2 regions of the Hominiventricola filiformis genome follow, and region 2 is predicted to be linked to the other one. Evidence: predicted binding sites of a transcription regulator. Region 2 holds the regulator's gene; the other holds the start of a gene.
What was found. Region 2 encodes Rex, which represses fermentation and respiration genes when NADH is low (regulators of the CRP and FNR family bind a similar motif). Its sites were predicted from a motif close to ATTGTTAANTANTTAACAAT; they were not measured.
Positions count from the first base shown of each region.

Region 1: rsxC (electron transport complex subunit RsxC) is a predicted target of Rex. The motif match lies at 1,465-1,484, and genes of this name have one in related genera.

Region 1 covers NZ_JAJEPS010000023.1:26,396-29,546, reverse strand. Annotated here, with positions in the region: gene LKD36_RS15440 (epoxyqueuosine reductase QueH) at 1-258, opposite strand, end outside; gene LKD36_RS15435 (nitroreductase family protein) at 368-910, shown strand; gene LKD36_RS15430 (kinase) at 926-1,174, shown strand; tRNA gene LKD36_RS15425 (tRNA-Ser) at 1,252-1,339, opposite strand; gene rsxC (electron transport complex subunit RsxC) at 1,619-2,956, shown strand; gene LKD36_RS15415 (RnfABCDGE type electron transport complex subunit D) at 2,971-3,151, shown strand, end outside.
Region 2 covers NZ_JAJEPS010000006.1:119,715-122,865, reverse strand. Annotated here, with positions in the region: gene LKD36_RS08120 (ABC-F family ATP-binding cassette domain-containing protein) at 1-1,645, shown strand, start outside; gene LKD36_RS08115 (redox-sensing transcriptional repressor Rex) at 1,716-2,360, shown strand; gene LKD36_RS08110 (NAD(P)H-hydrate dehydratase) at 2,446-3,151, shown strand, end outside.

The DNA.
Region 1 (3,151 bases), on a different contig from region 2:
AAAAGAGATGGGATGCTTCACAGGCAGAAGGCTGATGAAACGCTTCTGCTCCTCGGCACGATATCGGTACTCACTTTCCGGGTAAATGTTCGGGTTGTAGTACAGGACTGTGATTTTAAAATACTGGGACAGATATTCCAGTACATAACTGCTGCATGGCGCACAGCAGGAATGAAGGAGGAGTGTTGGCACTTCGCCGTTTGTTTCGAGTTCTTGTATTAATTTGTCCAGTTCACGCTGGTAATTTCGTTTATTCATAATGAGAATTCCTTTCTGAGGGGTATTATAGACTGCTGATACGATGGTTGCAAGTAGGAAGAGAACTTATTATAATAGAAAGCAAAAAAGAGTGTGAGGAGGGTGACAGATGGATACCGTTTCCAATATTAAAATCAGAAGAAGCATTCGAAAATATAAAGAAGATGCAATTCCCCATAGCCTGATCGAAGAGGTTGTGGAGACTGCAAGATTTGCACCTAGCTGGAAGAATACGCAGATCGTTCGATACGTGTGCGTGGAAGACCCGGTGCTGAAACAACAGATTGCAGACTACTGTACAATGGGATTTGCACATAACGAGGATATTATCAGTCGTGCGCCGTCACTGATGGTACTTACATATATTTCTGGACGTTCTGGCTATGAGCGAGACGGCTCTTTCAGTACAACCAGAGGTGATGCGTGGGAGTCTTTTGATGCAGGTATTGCAGCAGAAGCTTTCTGTCTGGCAGCCTATGAAAAAGGACTTGGTACCTGTATTCTGGGAATTTACGATGAGAAAAAGACAGCGGCATTTCTGGAACTGCCGGAAGGAGTCCGGATTGGTGCACTGATTCCGATTGGTTATCCGGCAGAAGAACCGGCGGCACCGAAAAGAAAAGATGTGGACATGCTGCTGGCATTCCGTTAAAGAAAAGGAGGACAGATGGAAGATACAAAGAGACTTGCAAAAGTTCGCGCATTTCTGGAAGAGCGCGGCTGGAAATACAAATATACTGAGGAAGACGGCTGTGGCAGCATTGATTTTGATTACCGCGGCGTGCCTTATCATATCTGGGAATTTCATGATGATATGTGGGGCGTGGAAAATAATCTCCGCCATGGCGGCAGACAGGAAGAGCTGACAGGGGATTATGAAACAGAGATTCTGGAGATTATGAAAGACTGGCATTGATATTTGATGAGAAAGAAAAGGGGCTGTTGTAAAATGGATGATTACTCATCTGTTTTACAACAGCCTCTTCTGATCAGCGGAGACAGTGGGATTCGAACCCACGTGCCGGTTGCCCGACAACTTGATTTCGAGTCAAGCTCGTTATGGCCACTTCGATATGTCTCCATAAAAAGAACTGTTATAGTTTACCATAAGCAGAGAAAATTTGCAAATAGGAAATGAAGAGGAGAATGTATCAAAAGACATTGAAAAGTTGATGAAACGGTGCTCATATAATGTGTATTTGGTAGTTTGTTATAAAAATATCAATGAAGATTGATAGAAAATTATCGAAAGTTGACATGAAAAAAATGACATGTTATTCTACTTTGAGTAATAACTGATAGAGTGCGACAGGGAGACTGCCGTCTTTTCAGAAAAACAGAGTGGAGGAGAAAGTGCCATATGTACAATAAGACATTTCGTGGCGGTGTACATCCCGATGACGGAAAAAGCTTTGCACGCGATATTCCGTTTCAGACATGGCTTCCTAAGGGAGACATGGTATTTCATCTGAATCAGCATATCGGAAAACCTGCAAAACCTGTAGTTCAGAAAGGAGATCAGGTGCTTGCTGGCCAGCTGATTGCCGAAGCTGACGGATTTGTATCAGCAAATATTGTCAGCTCCTGCTCCGGTAAAGTAAAAGCAATCGAGAAACGTAAAAACGTGCTCGGTACATCTGATATGTCCATTGTCATTGAAAATGATGGTCAGTATACGCTGGCAGAAGGAATCGGAACGGAGGTTGACTATACAACGCTGACCGGTCCGGAGATTCTGGATAAAGTAAAAGCTGCAGGTATCGTAGGTCTTGGAGGAGCCGGTTTCCCGACTCATGTGAAGCTTGCACCGAAGAACCCGAATGATATCCGTTTTGTTATCGCAAACGGTGCGGAGTGTGAGCCTTATATCTGCTGTGATGACCAGCTCATGAGAAATTATGCAGACGAGATCGTAGGCGGCCTGAAGATTATGCTGACCCTGTTCCCGAATGCAGAAGGTGTGATCCTGATCGAGGAGAACAAGCCGGAAGCTATTGCGGCTATGGAGAAAGCCTGTTCAGGAGAGAGCAATATCCGTGTGCATCGCGTAGTGCCGAAATACCCGCAGGGTGGTGAGCGTGCGATCATGGACGTTGTTGCCGGAAAACATATCAAACTCGGTATGCTGCCTGCAGACGTAGGATGTGTGGTGGATAATGTGGCTACTGTAAGAGCGATTTATCGTGCTGTCTGTAAGTCAGAACCTCTGATGGAGAGAGGATTTACTGTATCTGGTGATGCAGTGAAGAATCCGTGCAACCTGATCGTGAAGATCGGTACCGGACTTGAGGAGATGCTGGAAGCAGCAGGCGGATTCAAGGATGGTGTAGAGCCAGAGAAGCTGCTCTGCGGCGGACCGATGATGGGATTTGCCATGTCAGATTTGGATGCAGTGGTAAATAAAAATAACAATGCATTGACGATCCTTGCGAAGGATCCGGTAGCACAGGCAGAAGAGCAGCAGACAGCATGTATCCGCTGCGGACGCTGTGCACATGTATGTCCGCTCGGACTGACACCGCAGATGATGGCGGCGGCTGCTGAGAAAAAGGATTATGACAGATATGAGAACAAATTGTATGGACTGGAATGTATCGCATGTGGTTCCTGTACATTCGTCTGTCCTGCAAAGAGACCGCTGATGCAGCTGTTCAAACAGACCAAGTCTGAGATTATGGCAGCTAAGAGAAAGAAATAAGGGGGAGGAAAAAGATGAGTAACTTATACAATGTTTCTTCCAGCCCGCATGTGAGAAACAAACTGACGACAGGTTCTGTTATGCTTGACGTGGCATTATGCCTGCTTCCTGCTACAGTCATGGGAATCTGGCATTTCAAACTGCAGGCGGTGATGGTAATTGCACTGGCAATTATTTCAGCAGTACTGACAGAAT
Region 2 (3,151 bases):
GGATGTGCTCGATCTGGAAGCTCGGATCCGCAGCATGGAGCTTTCCATGAAACAGGCAGAGGGTGCCGAACTGCAGGAGCTGATGGACCAGTATGCAAGACTGAGCCATGAGTTTGAGCAGAAGAACGGATATGCCTGGAAAAGTGAGATTACGGGTGTATTAAAGGGCCTCGGATTTACGGAAGAAGATTTTTCCAAGCATGTGGATACCCTGTCCGGTGGACAGAAGACCCGTGTTTCACTGGGTAAACTGCTGCTCTCCAAACCGGATATTATTATGTTGGATGAGCCCACCAACCACCTGGATATGGGTTCTATCACCTGGCTGGAGACGTTCCTTATGAATTATCAGGGAGCCGTACTCATTGTCTCCCATGACCGGTATTTTCTCAACAGAGTTGTGACCAAAGTTATCGAGATTGATCAGGGACAGGTGACCACCTTCATGGGCAATTATTCCGATTATGCCCAGAAAAAAGCCATGCTCCGGGAAGCACAGATGCAGGCGTACTTAAACCAGCAGCGGGAAATCAAACATCAGGAGGAAGTTATTGCCAAACTGAAATCCTTCAACCGCGAGAAATCCATCAAGCGTGCCGAAAGCCGTGAGAAAATGCTGGACAAGCTGGATGTGCTGGACAAGCCTTCTGAAGTAAAGGCAGATATGCATATTGAACTGGAGCCGCGGGTGGTAAGCGGTAATGACGTACTTACAGTATTGGGACTGTCCAAGGCATTTCCGCCCCAGACGTTGTTCACGGATCTTGATTTTGAAATCAAGCGCGGTGAGAGAGTGGCGCTCATCGGAAGCAATGGTACGGGAAAGACCACGATCCTGAAGATTTTGAATCAGGTAATTCCGGCGGATGCAGGAGAAGTGCATCTGGGTTCCCGGGTGCAGATTGGTTATTACGATCAGGAGCACCATGTGCTTCATATGGAAAAGACGGTATTTGAAGAACTTTCGGATGCCTATCCGACATTGACCAATACAAAAATCCGTAACGTACTGGCTGCCTTCCTTTTTACAGGGGATGATGTATTTAAACGGATTAAAGATTTAAGCGGTGGCGAGCGTGGCCGTGTTTCTCTGGCGAAGCTCATGCTTTCCGAGGCAAACTTCCTGATCCTCGACGAGCCCACCAACCATCTGGATATCGTTTCGAAAGAAGTACTGGAGGATGCGCTGAACCATTATACCGGAACGGTGCTGTTCGTCTCCCACGACCGTTATTTCATCAATACAGTAGCGACCCGGATTCTCGATCTGGAAAATCAGGGACTGACCAACTATATTGGAAACTACGATTATTATCTGGAAAAGAAAGAGACCATGGTAAATTTCACTGCGGCTCCCACGGAGACGGTTTCGGCAGCAGAGACAACCGCAGACACAGATTCCAAGCTGGACTGGAAGCAGCAGAAAGAACAGCAGGCACAGCTTCGTAAGAAACAAAATGAGCTGAAGAAAGTAGAAAGCCGCATTGAAGAGCTGGAGAACCGCGATAAAGAGATTGATGCGGAACTGGAGAAGAAAGAAGTTTTCACCAATGTGGCGGAAGTGACGAAGCTTTCCAAAGAAAAAGATGCCATCCAGACGGAACTGGAAGAATTATATGAAAAATGGGAAGAACTGTCAGAATAACTGACAGAAAAGTTTGACAAAAAATAAACAGCGTTTTATAATATATAAAGTATATGATTGGAGGCGTTTTATGGAAGAAAGACGCATATCAAAAGCGGTTATAAAAAGACTTCCGCGATACTATAGATATCTCGGTGAGATGCTGAATAACGGAGTAGAACGTATCTCCTCCGGAGAATTAAGTAATAAAATGCAGGTAACAGCTTCCCAGATACGTCAGGACTTAAATAATTTTGGTGGATTTGGACAGCAGGGATATGGATATAATGTACAGTATCTTTATGATGAGATCGGCAAGATTCTTGGAGTGAATACGACTCATCCAATGATTATCATTGGTGGAGGTAACTTCGGACATGCACTTGCAAACTATGATTTCAGCAAGAATGGATTTATCACGAAGGCAATTTTTGATATCCGCCCGGAACTGGCGGGTACCTCAATCAGAGGAATTCCGGTTCTGATGATGGACGAATTGGAAGAGTTTGTGGAAGAAGAGCAGATTGAGATTGCGGTACTGACTCTGCCGAAGAGTAAGGTACAGGAAGCGGCAACCAGACTGGCAGCCTGCGGAATCAAGGCTCTGTGGAATTTTGCACATCTGGATCTGGACGTTCCGAAGGATGTGGTAGTGGAGAACGTACATCTGGTAGACAGTCTGATGCAGCTTTCCTATCGGATCACCAGTTATGAGCGTCCGGAAGAAGCGGAATAACTGACAGGTATATGAAATGACAAAGGGGCCAATGCGAACGGACAAACCTTCGCAGAAGCCCCTTTTTTACGGGAAAACAGAAAAGATGGAAGAAAAAATAATGCTGGATATGCTGCCGAAGCGGACAGCGCGTTCACACAAAGGAATTTATGGAAAGGTCCTGTGTATTGCAGGCAGTAAAAATATGGCAGGAGCAGCATATCTCTGCGGATATGCTGCACTTCGTACTGGAGCCGGTATGGTACGAATTTTCACGCCGGAAGCGAACCGTATCATTTTACAGACGCTTCTTCCGGAAGCGATCATGACGACGTATGAAGACAGAGACTCCATGCTTGAGCAGCTGACAGAAGCTTTTTCCTGGGCAGATACGGTGGCAATTGGTCCGGGACTTGGAAAAAGCGATAATTCTGCAGTACTGCTTGAGCAGGTGATGAAGAAGTGGAATCATCCGATGGTCGTGGATGCGGATGGACTGAATCTTCTGGCAGAACGTATGGAACTTCTGGAACAGCATGAAGGACCGCTGATTGTGACTCCTCATGTGGGAGAATTTTCGCGGCTGACCGGTCTTACAATGAAAGAAATATCAGAAAATATTCCCGGACAGGCGCAGGCATTTGCCAAGGCTTATCATTGTATCTGTGTTCTGAAAGATGCCCCGTCTGCGATCGGTGATCCTGACAGAGTGACAGTGAACACAACGGGAAATAACGGAATGTCCACGGCAGGAAGCGGAGACGTTCTTACCGGTATTATTGCAGGACTTCTGGGCCAGAGGATGGATGCAG